Regions from separate parts of the Nonomuraea sp. NPDC049129 genome, predicted to be linked through region 1. Evidence: riboswitches for the same ligand, from Rfam matches in the RefSeq annotation. Region 1 holds a riboswitch; the other holds the start of a gene.

Evidence for each region. A riboswitch is a leader RNA that binds a small molecule or an ion and turns the genes downstream of it on or off. The one in region 1 is predicted to bind S-adenosylmethionine.
Region 2: another riboswitch for S-adenosylmethionine. It lies ahead of AB0B64_RS10190 (aminotransferase class V-fold PLP-dependent enzyme); the one in region 1 lies ahead of thrC (threonine synthase).

What each region holds. Positions count from the first base shown of each region.
Region 1 covers NZ_JBEZDU010000051.1:429-9,775, forward strand. The annotation lists gene AB0B64_RS59380 (cold-shock protein) at 1-201, opposite strand; gene AB0B64_RS59385 (MoaD/ThiS family protein) at 441-716, opposite strand; gene thrC (threonine synthase) at 740-1,972, opposite strand; SAM riboswitch class I at 1,986-2,127, opposite strand; gene AB0B64_RS59395 (RNA polymerase sigma factor) at 2,207-2,761, opposite strand; gene AB0B64_RS59400 (trehalose-6-phosphate synthase) at 2,793-4,217, shown strand; gene AB0B64_RS59405 (MFS transporter) at 4,219-5,382, shown strand; gene AB0B64_RS59410 (hypothetical protein) at 5,387-5,959, opposite strand; gene otsB (trehalose-phosphatase) at 6,023-6,847, opposite strand; gene AB0B64_RS59420 (DUF3263 domain-containing protein) at 6,902-7,204, opposite strand; gene AB0B64_RS59425 (SAM-dependent chlorinase/fluorinase) at 7,322-8,128, shown strand; gene AB0B64_RS59430 (hypothetical protein) at 8,299-9,347, shown strand, end outside.
Region 2 covers NZ_JBEZDU010000003.1:165,793-175,139, forward strand. The annotation lists gene AB0B64_RS10180 (cytochrome P450) at 1-1,189, opposite strand, end outside; gene AB0B64_RS10185 (TerC family protein) at 1,199-1,924, opposite strand; SAM riboswitch class IV at 2,027-2,142, shown strand; gene AB0B64_RS10190 (aminotransferase class V-fold PLP-dependent enzyme) at 2,212-3,471, shown strand; gene AB0B64_RS10195 (DoxX family protein) at 3,554-4,153, opposite strand; gene AB0B64_RS10200 (NADH-quinone oxidoreductase subunit D) at 4,274-5,419, shown strand; gene AB0B64_RS10205 (acyltransferase) at 5,416-6,522, shown strand; gene AB0B64_RS10210 (DUF3180 domain-containing protein) at 6,577-7,032, opposite strand; gene folK (2-amino-4-hydroxy-6-hydroxymethyldihydropteridine diphosphokinase) at 7,029-7,532, opposite strand; gene folB (dihydroneopterin aldolase) at 7,584-7,949, opposite strand; gene AB0B64_RS10225 (nuclear transport factor 2 family protein) at 7,939-8,382, opposite strand; gene folP (dihydropteroate synthase) at 8,379-9,185, opposite strand.

The DNA of each region.
Region 1 (9,347 bases):
TCAGACCGCTCGCACGGACTCCGCTTGGGGGCCCTTCTGCCCCTGCGTGATCTCGAACTCGACGCGCTGGCCTTGTTCGAGCGAGCGATAGCCATCCATCATGATCGCTGAGTAATGGACGAATACATCCTTGCCACCGTCTACCGCGATGAAGCCGTAGCCCTTGTCCGCGTTGAACCACTTGACGGTGCCCTGCGCCACTTCCGACTCCTCTTACTGGGCTCATAGATCCCGCCCATTCCTACGCGAGACCCTCAATCGCCTGACATATGGAGAAATCACCAGACGATCGCCCTCGACCATACCTGTGGCACAGCGTTTGGCAACAGAGTCAATCAACAAATTACGCATTTCATCGGCGAGTGAGTCGTTCAACGTTGAATTGTCGGAAAAAACAGAAGGCGCCCCAGATGGGAGCGCCTTCTGAAGTGAGCGGGTGACTACCCTCCGGCGACCGCCGGGATGATGGAGATCTGCGCGCCTTCGGGGGCGGCCGTGTCAAGTCCGTCGACAAAACGGACATCCTCTTCGCCAACATAAACGTTGACAAAACGACGAATCTTGCCCGATTCATCCAGAATTCTCGCGCCGATCCCCGGGTAGTCGGAGTCGAGCTTCGCCAGCACGTCACGGAGAGTCGCGCCCTCCCCACTCACTTCCGCGTTACCACCGGTGTAGGTGCGCAGAATGGTGGGAATCCGCACAGAAACGCTCATGATTAACTTGCCTTTCCTGGTTGTCAGACAGCCGCGCGGAACGCGTCGAGCGAGGGCCGGATCACTGCCGTGGGCTGGGCGTCGTCGGCGACGGCGTCGAGCGTCTTGAGCCCGTCGCCGGTGTTGAGCACCACGGTCTCGGCCTCCGGGTCGAGCTGCCCGGTCTCGACGAGCTTCTTCAGCACTCCCACGGTGACGCCGCCGGCCGTCTCGGCGAAGATGCCCTCCGTAGAGGCCAGCAGCTTGATGGCGGCGACGATCTCGGGGTCCGTGACGTCCTCCACCGCCCCGCCGGTGCGGCGGGCGATGTCGAGCACGTACGGGCCGTCGGCGGGGTTGCCGATGGCCAGCGACTTGGCGATGGTGTCGGGCTTGACCGGCTGAACCACGTCGTGGCCGGCCTTGTACGCGGTCGACACGGGAGAGCAGCCCTTGGCCTGCGCGGCGAAGATCTTGTAAGGCCGGTCCTCGACCAGGCCGAGCGCGATCAGCTCCTTGAAGCCCTTGTCGATCTTGGTGAGCTGGGAGCCGGAGGCCACCGGGATGATGATCTGCTCGGGCAGCCGCCAGCCGAGCTGCTCGGCGATCTCGTAGGCGAGCGTCTTGGAGCCTTCGGCGTAGTAGGGCCGCAGGTTGACGTTGACGAAGCCCCACTTGTCGCCCAGCGGGTCGCCGATGAGCTCGGAGCAGAACCGGTTGACCTCGTCGTAGGAGCCCTCGATGGCGACCAGCCGGCCGCCGAACACGCGAGCCATGGCGATCTTGGCCTGCTCCAGCCCGGCGGGGATGAACACGCACGCGTCGAGCCCGGCCCTTGCGGCGGCGGCCGTGACCGCGCCCGCGAGGTTGCCGGTAGAGGAGCAGGAAAGGGTGTGGAACCCGAAGTTACGCGCCGCCTCGACGGCGATGGCCACCACCCGGTCCTTGAAGGAGTGGGTGGGATTGCCCGAGTCGTCCTTGACGTACAGGGACTTGATGCCCAGCGCGCGGCCGAGGTTGCCGGCCTTGACGAGCTTGGTCCAGCCGGGGTTCATGTTCGGCTTGGTGGCGACGTCGACGGGCACGGGGAGCAGTGAGCGGTAGCGCCAGATGTTGGCGGGGCCGGACTCGATGTCCTTCCGGGTGACGTCACCGAAGGAGTAGGCCGCTTCGAGCGGCCCGAAACACTCCAGGCAGGCGAAGCTGGGACCGAGTTCGTAACGGGTGCCGCACTCGCGGCAGGAGAGAGCGACAGCGGGTCCGAAGTCGTGCGACATGAAGCGAGGCCTTCCCTCATCTTCGCCTGCGGCCACCTTGACCACAGACCGGAATTGGCACCTTGTCCCGGTCGGCCTCGCCCTGTCGCGAGTCTGAATCCGGGAGGGTTGCCGGGGCTTCGCAGGGCCGGTCCCTCCACCCCTCTGGATGAGCAATATTCAGTTGTCTGAGCTGACTCTACCTGGCCAGGCGCGTCAAGCCACCAACCGTCTCACGAAGCGAGACGTACAGTCTCAGCGGTAATCTTCCCCCAGCACGCCCTGCACGTACTTGCGCGCCTGGTGGATGCGGGATTTCGCGGTGCCGAGCGGGATGCCGAGCTGCTCGGCGACCTCGTTGTAGTCGAGCTGCACGATGTCGCGCAGCACCAGGGCCTGGGCCAGGTCGGGCTTGCTGGCCTCCAGCGACTCCATCGCGTCGAGCAGGTCGAGCCGCGACCCGGCGATCACGCTGACCCGCCGCGCGTCGGGCTTCTGCATGGGGAGCTCGTCGGAGGTCTGCTCGGCCGAGCGGCGCTTCAGCGTGCGGTAGGTCGTACGGGCGCAGTTGGCCGTCACGATGTGCAGCCAGGTGCTGAACCTGGCCCGCCCCTCGAAGCGCCCGATGTTGCGCGCCACGGCCAGCAAAGTGTCCTGGGAGGCCTCTTCCGCATCCTGGTGATAGGGCAGGATTCGGGCGCAATGGCGCAGAACATCGGGTTCGATCCGCCTCAGGAGCTCGCCCAGTGCGCGATGATCTCCGGCAGCGGCGGAGCGGGCGAGTTCCTCGGTTAGGTCATCAAGCGCCATAGCTGGGATCCTATGGTCGGAGGGAGCTTTAATGAACAGCGTCCTGGTCGCCTCTAACAGAGGACCCGTCTCGTTCACCGTCTCGGACGACGGTGTGCTGACGATGAAGCGCGGCGGTGGCGGCCTGGTGTCCGGACTCTCCGGGGTCCTGAAGGACGACGGCGTGCTGTGGGTCTGTGCTGCTTTGACCGATGGTGACCGCGGTGCCGTACGCCAGGCGCCCGGCGGCCGGCTCGACCAGGCCGGCTACGACACCGGCGCGCTGCGGATGCTCGACATCCCGCCGGCCACCTTCCATCGCGCCTACAACGCCGTGGCCAACTCCACGCTGTGGTTCGTCAACCACCTGCTCTACGACATTCCCAACGCGCCGCTGTTCGGCACCAGGTTCGAGCGCGAGTGGGAGTCCTACCGCGACTACAACGGCGCGTTCGCGCTGGCGCTGGCCGAGGAGGCCGGGCACGAGGCCCGCGTGATGGTCCAGGACTACCACCTCACGCTGACCCCGGCGATGCTCCGCGCCGAGCGGCCCGACCTGCGCATCGCGCACTTCAGCCACACGCCGTGGGCGCCTCCCGAATACTTCTCGCTGCTGCCCGACGACGTCGCGCGCGAGGTGCTCGAAGGCATCCTGGGCGCCGACCACGCCGGCTTCCTCACCGAACGCTGGGCGGGGGCGTTCATGGACTGCTGCCGCGCCCTGCTCGGCGCGGAGGTCGACCGGGCCGGCCGTACGGTCACCCACGAGGGCAGGACCACCCGCATCGGCGTGCACGGCCTCGGCGTCGACGGCGAGGCGCTGTGGGCACGGGCCCACGAGCCCGACGTCGAGTCCAACATCGCCGCGATCAAGGAGCAGGTCGGCGACCGCCGGCTGATCGTCCGCATCGACCGCACCGAGCTGTCCAAGAACATCGTCCGCGGGCTGGTGGCCTACCGGGAGTTCCTGCTCGCCCATCCGGAGTGGCACGGCCGGGTGGTGCATCTGGCGTTCGCCTATCCCAGCCGGCACGATCTGCCCGAATACCGCGAATACACCGCCTCGGTGCAGCGCTGCGCCCAGGAGATCGAGGACGAGTTCGGCACCGAGGACTGGGATCCGCTGATACTCAACGTCAACGACGACTACCCGCGCTCGCTGGCCGCCTACCGGCTGGCCGACGTGCTGCTGGTCAACCCGATCCGCGACGGCATGAACCTGGTGGCCAAGGAGGGCCCGATCCTGTCGTCGCGCGCCGCGCTGGTGCTCTCGCGCGAGGCGGGCGCGGCGGCCGAGCTGGGCCCGCACGCGCTCCTGGTCAACCCCTACGACGTGAGCGGCACGGCCGTGGCGCTGCACGACGCGCTGGTCATGCCCGAGGAGGAGCGCATGAACCGCCGCGATCGGCTGGAGGCGGCGGCCACCGCCCTCCCGCCGCAGAAGTGGTTCGCCGCCCAGCTGGACGCGCTGGCCTAGCATGTCGGCGATCTCAGAGAGCACCCGGCTGACCAGGGACCGGCCGACCTGGCTGATCTACCTGATCCTCGGTACGTTCGCCACGTTCATCTACGGCCTGAGCGCGGCCCTGCCGCTCCTCCGCCTCCAGCAGCGCACCTCCGGCACGGTCGCCGGCCTGCACGGCACCGCGATGGCCGTGGGCACGATCCTGGCCGGCCTCTCCCTCCCGCTCCTCACCAGGCGCTACGGCAGGCGGACCACCACCTGGATCGGCCTGGCCGGGATGAACGCGGGCGTGCTCCTGATCGTGCTGTTCTCCGCGCTGCCCCTGACGCTGCTCGGCTATGGCGTGGCCGGCGGCTTCGGCTCGATCGCCCTCTACAGCGCCATGGCCGCACTCAGCGAGCACCACGGGCCGGCCGGCCCGGCCGCGCTGAGCGAGGCGAACGCCGTCGGCGTCGTGGCGGGCGTGGCGGCGACCTTCCTGCTCAGCGCGGTCGCGCAGACCGCACTCGGCTGGCGGGCCGCGCTGCTCCTCACCCCCGCGCTCACCGCGCTGCTGGTCGTGACGATGGCGCGGGTCTGGCCCCCGGCAACGACCTCGGCGGCCCTGCTTGTCGGCGAACGGTCGACGCCGCCCGGGTGGCGCTTTTTCGTGGCGGGCGGCGTGCTGTGCTGCTGCGTGGCGCTGGAGTTCTCGTTCAACTTATGGGCCGCCGAACTGTTCGCCGCGCGCACCGGCCTGAGCGCGGCCGCGGCGGCCACCGGGCTGACCGCGTTCCTGGCCGGGCTGGCGGCGGGCCGGTTCGCCGGCGCGTACCTGGCCTTACGCCTGCCACCCGCGCGGCTCTTCCTGGGCGCGCTGGCGGTCACCGCGGTGGGCTGGCTGCTCTTCTGGCTGAGCACCTGGCCCGTCCTGTCCTACGCGGGTCTCGCGCTCAGCGGGCTCGGCGCGTCCCTGCACTTCCCGCTCGCGCTGGCCGCGCTGATCACGCACGCGGGCGACCGGCCCGACCGGGCCGGCGCGGCCGCGCCGATCTGGGCCGGGTCCGCGATGGCCCTCGGCCCACTCGCGCTCGGCGCGCTCGCCGACGGCTTCGGCACCTGGAACGCGTTCCTGCTGGTCCCCGTCCTCATCGGGCTGGCCGCCGGCGGTGTGCTCATCGCCAGGCCACGCGCCTGAGCGCTTATCGCCAGGTCGCGTGCTTGAGTACGCCGGGCAGGCCGGGGGTGTTCCATGAGTCGACGACGAGGACGCCGCTCTTGGGCAGGTACCACTCCCGCTGGACGAAGGCGGCCCGCGCCTTGCCCGTCCCAGTGACGCAGGTGCCCTTCCACGCGCGGTAGTACGCCTTGTGGCCGGGCCCGACCTGGCGCAGCCCCTTGGCCGCCGAGCCGTTGAACGTCTGGCTCCACTTGCGGTTGAGCGGGCAGGGCTCCACGTCGGTCGCCGAGTAGAAAGGCCGGTCGGGCGTGTACGGATTGAGCTCGTGACCCACCTTGATGGCCGCGGGCCCGAGCACCCAGAAGCCGCGGCACTCCGGCGTGAAGTACTCCCCTTTGGGCTTGGCGCACTTGCCGGTGACGACATGGATCCAGTCGCCCTTGCCGTACACCTTCCATGAGCTCGGAAGGGACAGCGTCAGCCCTTGGCGCAGCTTGAGCGGATGGTTCGCGGTGCTCGCCGAGGCAGGGGCGGCCGGGACGAGGAGGGCGGCGGCCACGGACAGGCCCGCCACGGCGAGGTATCTCTTCGACATCCCGCGACCGTACCGGCGCGCGCTTGCACGCGGGTTGCGTACTTGTAGGCGAGTTAGCGCGAATTAGTGCCCCTTGAAAGCCGACGCGAGCTCCCGCAGCAGGGCCACCACGCCATCGGGGCCGTCCACCACGATGTCGGCCCGCTCGGCCAGCGCGGTCACCTCGGCCGAGCCGCTGCACACGTTCACCCCCGGCAACCCTGAGTTCCTGACCGCGTCGAAGGCCGCCAGATCGCCCAGGTCGTCGCCGACGAACATGACCGACCTGGCCGCCCGCTCGGCCAGGAACAGGCCGAGCGCGTGCCCTTTGTCCATGCCCGGCGGCCGCAGTTCGAGCACCAGCCGGCCGGGCTCGACGACCAGCCCGTGCTTCTTCGCCAGTGCGGCCAGCGGCTCACGCAGGGCCTCCAGCGTGCCCTCGGGGTCGGCGCTGCGCCGGGTGTGCACGGCGACCGCCCGGCCCTTGTCCTCGATCGCCACGCCTTTCACGCCGAGGGAGACGAGCAGCAGTTGCAGCTCGGCCTCGGCCTCGAGCACGCCGGGCGGGGGCGGCGGCGCCGAGACCCGGCCGTCCTCCCAGCGCTCGAACCCGTAATGCCCCAGCACCACCAGGCCGGGCACGTCGGCCAACCCGGGCGCGTCGGTCCGGCCGGACGCGTCGGTTGAGCCCGGCGCGTCAGCCAGGCCGGACCCGAGCCGCAGAGCCGTGGCCACCGGCCGGCCGGTCACGATCGCCACCGCATTGACGTACCTGCCCAGCTCGGCGAGTACGGGCGGCGCTTCCGGATGAATCCTGGCGGAGGCGGGATCGGCCACGATCGGCGCGAGGGTGCCGTCGAAGTCGAGCCCGATCACGGCTCCCGCCGGATCCTTCAGGATCGCTTCCATACCGGGTGATCCCGTTTGTCTGATGTTCTTCACGCGCCTGCCTTACCCAGCAGGTCAGGGGCGCATGCCAAACCGTCTGGCGGCGCGCTCGCGCTGGCGCGTGGAACGCAGCCGGCGCAGCCGTTTGACCAGCATCGGATCCTGCTGGAGCGCCTCCGGCCGATCGATCAGCTCACCGAGAAGCTGGTAGTAGCGGGTGGCGGAGAACCCGAAGGTCTCCTTGATGGCCTGCTCCTTCGCACCCGCGTAACGCCGCCATTGGCGTTCGAAGGCGAGGAGTTCGAGATCGCGGTCGGAGAGGGGTCGTCTGGACGGTTCCTGGGCAGCACTGTCACCGCTGACCGGCGCAGTGTCCATGGTGTCCTCCTCGGAAGGGCGCGCGACGATCACATCGTGGGCACGCGGGCCCGTGCCAATCGTAATGTGCGGAGTGCGGGTGTTCACGGCGGATTGAGAGACGTACAGTCACCAAATGTGACCTCAGTCATCACACTTCTCACCGACTACGGACTCGAAGATGGCTATGTGGCCGCCTGTCATGGAGTGATAGCCGGGATCGCCCCCGAGGCCAGGGTGATCGACGTGTGCCACCTGATCCCCTCGGGCGATGTACGGCGCGGCGCCGCCATACTCTCCCAAACCATCCCCTATCTCCCGAAGGGCGTACACATCGGGGCGGTCGACCCCGGCGCGGGCGGAGCCAGGCGGGCGGTCGCCGTGGAGGCGGGCGGGCGGGTGTTCATCGGCCCCGACAACGGGCTCCTGTCGTGGGCCATGCACGCCAGCGGCGGGGCGGAGGCGGCCTACGAGATCAGCAACGCCGACTACTTCCTGCATCCGGTCTCGCCGACCTTCCACGGGCGGGACGTGTTCTCGCCGGTGGCCGGGCGGCTGTGCGGCGGGCTCAAACCGGCCGAGCTGGGACCCGAGGTTCCGCTCTCGCGGCTGGTTTCGCTGCCGGAGCCGACCTCGAAGCTCCGCGAGGGGTGCGTCGAGGGTGAGGTGGTTTCGGTCGACCGCTATGGCAACACCCAGCTGTCGATCGCGGCGGGCGACCTGGCGGCGCTGGGCGTGCGGATCGGGGACACGCTCGGGGTCTGGCTGGGGCGCAGGCAGTTGGCGCTGCCGTACCGGGAGACGTTCGCGGCGGTGCCGCCGGGCGAGCTGGTGGCCTTCGCGGACTCGGCCGGGCTGATCGCCATAGCCGTCAACTCGGGCGACGCGGCCCAGCGCCTCGGCCTGCCACCGGGCGCCCACGTGCGGCTCTCGCCCTCGCCCTGACCAGGCCCATGTGCGGCTCTCGCCCGCTCCGCGAGACGAAAGCCGCCAAAAGGAAATTACACCGCGTATCGGTCTGTTTACCGAAGCGTCAGATTGGACCGTCGATCGCGTGTCAGAATGCACGGGCATCGGGCGACCCCTCCCCTGCCCGCGAGGTGCACGTGTTCCCTTTGTCTGTTGTGCTGCTCTCACTGCTGTCCGCGGCCCTGCCGTCGTCGGAGCCACCCGTGCCGGAGCGCTGGCACGCGTGGCCGGTGGCCAGGGTGTTCCCGAGCTCCGTACCCGGCACCAGCCCCTCCGGGGCCCGCGTGACCTATGTCCTGGCCGGCGTCGCCCCGGAGTCGCCGTGCCGGGTGGCCTTCCAGCCCGGGGTCGCGCGGCTGCTGCGCGGGTGCGTCACGGCCTTACGCGCCACGTACGCGGACAGCACGCAGACGTTCGTGGCGACGGTCGGCATCGCCGTACTGACCGGCCCTGACGCCCTCCGGCCTCTTGACCGCCTGACGGACGACCTCCCGCTGACACTCGCGGGCCGCCTGCCGACCGGGTCACCAGAGTCCGGCACCGGCTGTATGTCCGGCGGGCCGCGAGCGACCGCCACCGGCCGTCCCGACGGGCCCTCAGGGGCCGGTACCGGCGGTCCGCCCGACGGCACGCCAGACACCGGCGCCGACCGTCCGCCCGACGGCACGCCAGACACCGGCGCGGGCCGTCCGCTCGGCAGATCGCGAGCGACCGGCACCGGCCAGCTGCCTGGGGCGGCCACCGGACGCTTGCCGGGAATCGGGCCCGAGACCGGTACCGGACGTCTGTCCGGCGAGGCGCCAGAGACCGACACCGACCAACTGCCAGACCCGGCCACCGGACGCTTGCCGAGAGTCGGGGCAGAGACCGGCACTGACCGGCTGCCGGACTCGGCCACCGGACGCTTGCCCGGAATCGGGCCCGAGACCGGTACCGGGCGCTTGGCGGGCCTGGGGTCGGGTGCCGGCCGGGGTGATGGGCTGGGTGACCGGTCCGGGACCATCGCGGGGCGGCTGCCGACCGTGCGGCCGGTGGCCTTTCCCGGTGGGCCGGCCGAGCGGTTCGGCGAGTCGCAGTACGTCACCGGCGCGCTGATCTCGTCGAACGACGCCTACGTCGTGGCGACGGCAGCCGGGTACGCGGACGGCCGGCCGTACCAGCCGGGCGAGCTCGTCGCCAGACGCCTCGGTGACAC
Region 2 (9,347 bases), on a different contig from region 1:
AACCCGTCGTCAGGTCGAGGGACTTCAGGCCGCGGATGACGTAGCCCGGCTTCCATTCCGGCTCGCTGGCGAGTTCCAGCTTCGGCGCCCGCTCCAGCAGGGCGCCGAACGACTCGATCAGCTCGATGCGGGCCAGCGGCGCGCCCAGGCAGAAGTGGATCCCCGCCCCGAAGGAGATGTGCGGGTTGTCCGGCCGTCCCACGTCGAGCCGGTCAGGGTCGGCGAACACCGTCTCGTCGCGGTTGGCGGAGCCGAACAGCAGCGCGACCTCGGCCCCGCGCGGGATCTCGACCCCGTGCACCGCGATGTCCTCCAGGACCCACCGCTCGAACATCTGCAGCGGCGTGTCCCAGCGCATCAGCTCCTCGACGGCCGTGGGCAGCAGGCTCCGGTCCTCGCGCAGGCGTACCAGCTCGGCGGGGTTCCTGAACAGGGACCACCAGCCGTTGCCCGTCACGTTCACGGTCGCCTCGTGTCCGGCGTTGAGCAGCAGCACGCACGTACCGACCAGCTCGTCCTCGGTGAGCTCCTCGATCGCCGCGAGCGCGCTGATCAGGTCGTCGCCCGGTCGTACGGCACGCTCGCGGGCCAGGTCCGCGAGGTAGGCGGCGAACTCCGCCGCCGCCTTGGCGGCCAGGTGCTGCGACTCCATGCTCGGGTTCAGCTCGTACATCCGGCAGATGTCGGCCGACCAGGGGCGCAGCAGGTGCCGGTCCGCCTCGGGTACGCCGAGCATCTCCGCGATGACGGTCACCGGCAGCGGCTCGGCCACCTCGGCGATCAGGTCGCCGCCGCCCTTCTCGACGAACGCCCCGACCAGCCCCTCGGCGATGGCCCTGACCCGGGGGCGCAGCGACTCGACCATGCGCGGGGTGAACGCCTTGGAGACCAGCCGGCGCAGCCTGGTGTGCACCGGCGGCTCGACGTCGAGCATGCCGGCCCTGGTCACCCGCCAGAACGGCTCCTGGAACGCCGGCTCCTCCGGCCTGCCGAACTCCTCGTGCGTGGCCACGTGGAGGTAGGAACGGCCCAGCCGGCGGTCTCTGAGCAGCGCGTTCACGTCCGCGTGCCGGGAGATCAGCCACTGCCCCGTCGGCTCGAAGTAGCTGACGGGGGCGTCACGCCTCAGCTCCGCGTACGCGCCGTAGGGGTAGGCAACAAAATCCGGATTCCAGGGATCGAAGCGCACTTTTTCATCTTATGAGGAGGCTTGCTTGGCGTGCCTGCTCCGCATCCGGATGTTGAGCAGCTCCACGATCACCGAGAACGCCATCGCGAAGTAGATGTAGCCCTTGGAGATGTGCTGGCCGAGCCCCTCGGCGATGAGCACCACCCCGATCAGCACCAGGAACGCCAGAGCCAGCATCTTGATGCTCGGATGCTTGTCCACGAACCTGCTGATCGGCCCGGACGCGAACAGCATGACCAGCACCGCCACGATCACCGCGGCGATCATCACGCCGAGCTCGTCCACCATGCCCACGGCGGTGATCACCGAGTCGAGCGAGAACACCACGTCCAGCACCATGATCTGCACGATCACCGAGGCGAACGAGGTGACGGCCCGTCCCTTGCCGCCCTCCTCCTTCAGTTCCATGCTGTGCCCGATCTCGGTGACGCTCTTGGCCAGCAGGAACAGGCCGCCCAGCAGCAGGATCAGGTCGCGCCCCGATATCCCGTGGCCGAAGACCTCGAACAATGGCGTGGTCAGCCGGACCACCCACGACAGCGCCAGCAGCAGGAGCAGCCGGCTGATCAGCGCCGCGGCCAGGCCCATGACGCGGGCCCGGTCGCGCTGCTCCGGCGGCAGCTTCCCGGCCAGGATGGAGATGAAGATGATGTTGTCGATACCGAGAACGATCTCTAGTGCGACCAGGGTGAAAAACCCGATCCAGATCTGAGGGTCGGCCACCCAGTCCAGCATTAGGTACTCCTCACAGCAGGGGTTTCAGTTACCAACGAGGCAGGGGCCGCATAAGTTCGCGGTTGCGATTCATGGCCGGGTGTCGGTTATAGTGCGGATGTAGGTCATGAGTGCCAGCGCACAGCCCCGGCTTGCTGGCCGGCAACCCTCGCGTCCGCGGCGGGGTGCCCCGGGTGAAGACCTGGTCCGCCACGAGGTGTGGTGGGCAAGCGCGGGCTCGCTGGGTGTTCCGGGGGTCCGATGGCCCCAGGAGGTTCGCCGTGTCCACGTTGACGATCTTCAGCTCCCTGCCCGCTCAGGCCACCGACGCGCCGGCTGCCGAGCGCGCCCGTCTGATCCCCGCCGTACTGGGCGCCGATCTGGAAGTGCCGGTCAAGGGCGGCAGGCTGGTGACGTACGCCAACCTCGACTACGCGGCGAGCGCCCCCTGTCTGGAGCCGGTCAGTGCCGCCGTCACCGCCGCGCTCCCGGCCTACTCCAGCGTGCACCGCGGCGCGGGCTACGCCTCCCAGCTCACCACCGCCCGCTACGAGCAGGCCCGCCACACGGTCAGGGCCTTCGTCGGCGCCCGCCCCGACGACGCCGTGATCTTCACCCGCAACACCACCGACGCGACGAACCTGCTGGCCCGCTGCCTGCCCGAGGGCACGACCGCGGTCGTGTTCGACACCGAGCACCACGCCTCCCTGCTGCCCTGGAAGCGGTCCGTACGGCTGGCGCCGCCCGCCTTCCCCGGCGAGGCCGTCCGCGCCGCCGACGAGGCGCTGGCCGGGATCGACGGCCCCAAGCTGCTCGTGGTCACCGCCGCCTCGAACGTCACCGGCGAGCTCTGGCCCATCGCCGCCCTGGCGCACATCGCGCACCGCCACGGAGCCCGCATCCTGGTGGACGCCGCCCAGCTGGTGCCGCACCGGCGGCTCAACCTGACCGCGCTCGACCTCGACTACGTCGCCTTCTCCGGGCACAAGCTCTACGCGCCCTTCGGGGCCGGGGTGCTGGTCGGCCGGCGTGACTGGCTCTCCTCCGGCGAGCCGTACCTCAAGGGCGGCGGCGCCGTACGCTCCGTCGACGAGGACATCGAGTGGCACGAGGACGCCGAACCGCGTCACGAGGCGGGCACCCCGAACGTCCTGGGCGCCATCGCCGTGGCCGCCGCCTGCGACGCGCTCAGCGCGACCGGCTGGACCGAGCTGGTGCGCGAGGAGGAGCGGCTCATCGCCCGGCTCCGGTCCGGCCTGGCCGCGATCGAGGGCGTGCGCGAGCTGTCGCTCTGGGGGCCGGACCAGCCGCGCGTGGGCATCGTCTCGTTCGTCGTGGACGGGCACTCGGCGCGCGAGGTGGCCGAGGTGCTGTCGGGCGAGTACGGCATCGGCGTGCGTGACGGCAAGTTCTGCGCGCACCCGTTCGTCCGGCACCTGCTCGGCACCGCCGATGGCGGCTGCGAGGACGACACGGCCTCCGCGGTCCGCGCCTCGATCGGCATCGGCACCACGGAGGAGCACGTGGACCGCCTCGTAGACGCCCTCCGCGACCTCGCCGCCCGCTGAGGTCACGGACGCGGCACGACAGCCGCCGCGTCGCCGCCCGCTGAGGTCGCGCGATGGCGAACCTTCGCGCGGCGGGCTGAGGTCAGGCGCTCGGCGAACGTCCGCGTGACGGCTCGTCGGCGACGACGTCATCGACGTTCCGCATGTCACCGCCCCGGGCGGTCGGTGGCACCGGCCTGGGGGCGGTGTCCGCCTCCGATGGGGCCTCCGGCCTGATGGAGGTGGCCGGCGCGTGGCCGGCGAGATCCTGCTCGGCCGCGCGACGCTCGGCGCGCCGCCGGTAGCTGTTGTGCAGGATGCCGTCGATGCCGAGCCGGCCGCCGCCCACAGCCACGAGCAGCAGGCAGGCCACGGCCAGCCCGCCGGCGAGCTCCCAGCCGCCGTTCTGGATCAGGACGCCGTGGGCGCCGTGGACGAAGATGATCGCGCCCAGCATGTCGACCACCAGCCCGAGGGCCGCCAGCCGGACCAGCAGGCCGATGATGAGCAGGACCCCGCCGACGGTCTCGACGAGAATGGCGAACCCGGCCGAGAGCCACGGCAGCGGTATTCCCATCTGGTTGAAGGCGGCGGCCGTGACCGGTACCCCGATCTGCATCTTCTGCCACCCGTGGGTCACGAAGATCACGCCGATCGCCACCCGCGAGATCAGAGCGGCAAGATCGAAAAGAATTCTTTGCACGGTTTTCTCCCCCCGTTCCCGATGTTCCTCCCCGGTCCAGTGGGCGGAATGCGCCGATATAGGGTTCCTTGACCTCTTCCTGTGCTGGATCACCACGACTGCCGGTGGCAGCATTGCCATATGACGGAACGCGTGGTCGGGATCGGCGTCGGGGCGAAAGAGCTGGCCACCGAGGACATGATCCTCAACATCGGCCCACAGCACCCGTCGACGCACGGGGTGCTCAGGCTGCGGCTCACCCTCGACGGCGAGCGCATCGCCACGGCCGAGCCGATCATCGGTTATATGCACCGGGGCGCGGAGAAGCTGTTCGAGGTCCGCGACTACCGGCAGATCATCATGCTGGCCAACAGGCACGACTGGCTGGCCGGGTTCGCCAACGAACTGGGCGTGGTGCTGGCCGCCGAGCGCATGCTGGGCATGGAGGTGCCGGTACGGGCCGTGTGGGCGCGTACGCTGCTGGCCGAGCTCAACCGGGTGCTGAGCCACCTGATGTTCCTCGGCTCGTACCCGCTGGAGCTGGGCGCGATCACCCCCATCTTCTACGCCTTCAACGAGCGCGAGCGCATCCAGGCCGTGATGGAGGAGATCTCCGGCGGCCGGATGCACTACATGTTCAACCGGGTCGGCGGGCTGAAGGAGGACCTGCCGTACGGCTGGCTGGACCGGGTGTCGGAGACCGTCGCCGAGACCCGGCGCCGGGTGCCCGACATCGAGAATCTCATCCTGAACAACGAGATCTTCCTGGCCCGTACCAAGGGTGTCGGCGTCCTGACCCGCGAGCAGATCCTGCAGTACGGCGTGAGCGGCCCCATCGCCCGCGCCTCCGGCGTCGACCTCGACCTGCGGCGCGACCAGCCGTACCTGGCCTATCCCGAGTTGCCGGTGAAGGTGGTCACGCGCGGCGCGGGCGACTGCCACGCCCGCTTCGAGATCCTGCTCGACCAGCTCAGAGTCTCGCTGGACCTGGCCGACGCGTGCGTCGACCGGCTGCGCTCGCTGCCGCCGGGCCCCATCAACCAGCGGCTGCCCAAGGTGCTCAAGGTGCCGGAGGGCCACACGTACGCCTGGACCGAGAACCCGCTCGGCATCAACGGCTACTACCTCGTGTCCAAGGGGGACAAGACTCCATGGCGGCTCAAGCTGCGCTCCGCGTCTTACAGCAACATCCAGGTGCTCCGGGAGATGCTGCCCGGGCATCTGGTGGCCGACATGGTGGCGATCCTCGGCTCGATGTTCTTCGTCGTGGGTGACATCGACAAGTGACCGACGTCGCGACTCCGCAGCGGGACAAATATGTCGACTGGCTGCGCGCTCTCAGTCTGATCGTGGTGGTGGTGTGGCACTGGGCGTTCACCATCCTGCAGTGGAAGCCCGAGGGCCCCGAACCGACCAGCCCGCTCGGCTTCACCTCGGGGCTGTGGATACTCACCTGGCTGCTTCAGGTGCTGCCGCTCTTCTTCTACGTCGGCGGCCACGTACACCTGCTGTCGTGGAGCCGCGCCCAGGCCCGCGGCATCGGCATCGGCCGGTTCGTCTGGCGGCGCATCCGCGCGCTGGCCGCCCCCGCGCTCGTGCTGTCGGGCGTGTGGCTCACCATCGGCGCGGTCGTGACCTGGGTGTTCCACGTCGAGTGGATGTGGCGGGTGGTGCTGCTCGTGCTCAGCCCGCTCTGGTTCCTCGGCGTCTACCTGGTGCTGATCGCGCTGCTGCCCGTGGCGTTGTGGCTGCACCGCCACTACGACGTGCTGGCGCTCATCTGGCTGGGCGGCGCCGCCCTGGTGATCGACGTGGTCCGCTTCCGGTACGGCGTCGAGTGGGTCGGCTGGCTGAACATGATCATCGTCTGGGGGCTGGCCCACCAGGCCGGCTTCTTCTACGACCGGATCGTCATCCTGCCCAGGCGCTATGACGTGGGGGTCCTCTGGACCGGGCTGTTCGCCCTGTTCGGCCTGGTCTACTCGGGCATCTACCCGGGCTCGATGGTCGGGGTGCCGGGTGACAAGTGGTCGAACATGGCGCCGCCCACCTTCGTCATCGTGGCGCTGCTGCTCTTCCAGATCGGCCTGGTGGAGGTGTTGCGGCCGTCGATGGAGCGCGTCCTGGAGAAGCCCGGGTGGCGCCGGGTCAACGGCACCATCAACCGCTACGCCCTGCCGCTGTTCCTCTTCCACACCACAGGGATGGCGATCGCGCTGGGTCTGCTGTGGTGGTTCTTCGGCACGCTCGGCGGCGAGGTGCCACCGGACCTCAGATGGTGGCTGGAACGCCCGCTCGCCATCCTGGGCCCGCTGATCTGCACCCTCCCGGTCATCTACCTCTTCGGCCGCAAGCGGACTCCTGCCGAACAAGTGCCGGACAAGAGTTGACCATGGCCGCTAGCTTGAGCCCATGACGTCCGACGTCGAGCACGCTGTCACGCTCTACCTGGGCCGCTGATCCTCCGGGTCCTTCGGGATGCGGCAGGCGTGTTCCAGGAAGAGGGCGGCGCAGATCAGCACCACGAACGCCAGCAGCGAGCCCACCGCGATGAAGAACTCGAACCGCGGCGTCTCCCTGGTGAACAGCTGGACCGTGTGCAGGACGAACCCACCGAAGACACCCGCGAACACCGCACCCACATAGGCCGACGCCTTGCCCAAGGCCGCCAGCCGGGCCACCGCCAGCGGCTCGACCGGCTTGGTGTCAGGTTTGCGGTCGATCCGGGCCTTCGTCACCCATCCGCTGTAGGCCTCTCCGAGGGCCAGCAGCAGGACGGTGGGGATGGCGGTCCACGGCACGATGGGCAGGTCGGCGTAGAACTCCCTGACCACCATCCAGGCGACCAGCGCCACGACGACGATGATGCCGACCAGCAGGCCGGGGCGAGTGGGCCTCAATCCGGGCTCTGCAGCTTGAGGTCAGCACGCAGCCGTACGCCGCTCTGGTCGAGGTCCGTGAGCAGGTCGGCGACCTGGCCCTGGCCGGGCAGCACGCCGTCGGGGTCCACATCCGCCCACGGGACGAGGACGAAGGCCCGCTCGTGCGCGAGCGGGTGCGGCAGCGTCAGGTCGGGGTCGTCGGAGACCGTGTCACCCACGACGATCAGGTCGATGTCGAGCGTGCGCGGGCCCCAGCGTTCCTTGCGCTCCCGCCCGAAGGCATTCTCGACGCCCTGCGCCCGCTCCAGCAGCGCCTGCGGTTGGAGCGAGGTCTCGGCGATGACGATCGCGTTGAGGTAGGGGCGCTGCCCGGCGGGACCGCCGACCGGGTCGGTCTCATAGACGGGCGAGCTCGCGACGAACTCCAGCCCCGGTGCGTCGAAAAGGGTGTCGATGGCGTCCTGCAAGGTCTGGAAGCGCCGTCCGAGATTGCTACCGAGAGACAGTACGACGTTCACGTGCTACTCCTCTCGCTCACCTACTGCTCACCACGTTCTGCTCACCAAAGTTCATTCGCGACTCCGATGGATGGTGACGACCACGTCGTCGAACGGCAGCGGGATCGGTGCCGCGGGCTTGTGCACACTCACCTCGACCGACTCCACCAGGCCGGCGGCCAGGCACACGTCGGCGAGGCGCTGCGCGAGCGTCTCGATCAGCTCGACCGGCTCGCCTTCCACCACGGCGACCAGCGCCTGGGCGAGCTCACCATAGTGGACCGTCTTGCCGAGGTCGTCGGAGGCGGCGGCGGGGGCGGTGTCGAGGAACAGCGTCGCGTCGACCACGAACTCCTGCCCGAGCTCACGCTCGGCCGCCAGCACGCCGTGCCGGCCCCGGGCCCGCAGGCCCTTCAGCGCGATGCGATCAGACCTCAAGCTCGCCTTCCTCCTCGTCGTCGTCACCCTGGAGCACCGGCGAACCGTGATGCATCCACAGCCGCCAGCCCTGCGCCGTGCGTACGTAGACGTTACTGGCCACCACCTTGCCGGCGGCGAAGCTGGACTCGCCCTCCTCGCCGGCGGTGAGGATGTTCTCGACGCAGGTGAGCACGGCCACATCGCCCAGCACGGTGGTGTTGACGTCGGTCAGCACGAACTGGATGTAGGTGGTGTTGGCCATGATGAGCGCCCAGGAGCGCAGCACCTCGGACCGCCCCGAGAGCAGGGTCCAGCCCGGATGTACGCAGCTGACCTGCTCGTCGGCGGAGTCCTCGGCCCAGATCTCGGTCATCTTGTCGAGGTTGGCGTCCTCGATCGCGAGATAGAAGTCCTGGTTGACCGTCTCGATCGCGGCGGTGTCGACACTCATGTGTTGGCTCCGGGTCTCTTCCATGCGGCGGCCACGCGCACGGCATCGGCATTGGGACCTACTTCGTGCACTCGTACGCACCAGGCACCGGCGTGCGCGGCCAGCGCCGTCACGGCCACCGTGGCGTCGTCACTGCCGCTGAACGGGCGCGGCGTGCCGTCGGCGTCGGCGAGCAGCCGCCCCAGGAACCGCTTGCGCGAGGCCCCGATCAGCAGCGGATAGCCGAGCTCGGCCAGCTCCCCCATCCCGGCGAGCAACTCCCAGTTGTGCGCGGGGTTCTTGGCGAAGCCCAGCCCGGGGTCGAGCACGATCTGCTCCTCGGACACGCCCTCGGCCAGCACCAGGTCGACCCGCTTGGCGAGCTCCTCGCGCACCTCGGTCACGACGTCGTCGTAGACGGCCCGGCGGTCCATGTCATGGCTGTGGCCGCGCCAGTGCATGACCACATAGTCGACGCCGGTGGCGGCCACCACGCGCGGCATCTCGGGATCGGCCAGGCCGCCGCTCACGTCGTTGACCAGCCTCGCCCCCGCCTCCACCGCCGCCTTGGCGACCTCGGCCCGCATGGTGTCGACGCTGACCGCCACTCCCTCGGCGCTGAGCGCCCTGATCACTGGCACGACGCGGGCCAGCTCCTCGTCGAGCGGCACTCTGGCGGCGCCGGGGCGGGTGGACTCGCCACCCACGTCGACGATGTCGGCCCCCTCACCGACCAGCTCCAGCCCGTGCCGGATAGCGGCCGCCTCGTCGAACCACAGGCCCCCGTCGGAGAACGAGTCCGGCGTGACGTTGACCACGCCCATGACGAGGCACCGCGCCTCTGCTCCGACAACCATGCCCCAAGCCTAGGCGGTCGTGGTTGATGGGGTCTGTGGAGGGTGCCCACACACAAATAACAATCCGATCAGTGCCAAAGGCTCGCTGACTGGTGCTTATCAGGGCAGCTGCCTATCGGTGCCGGGTCA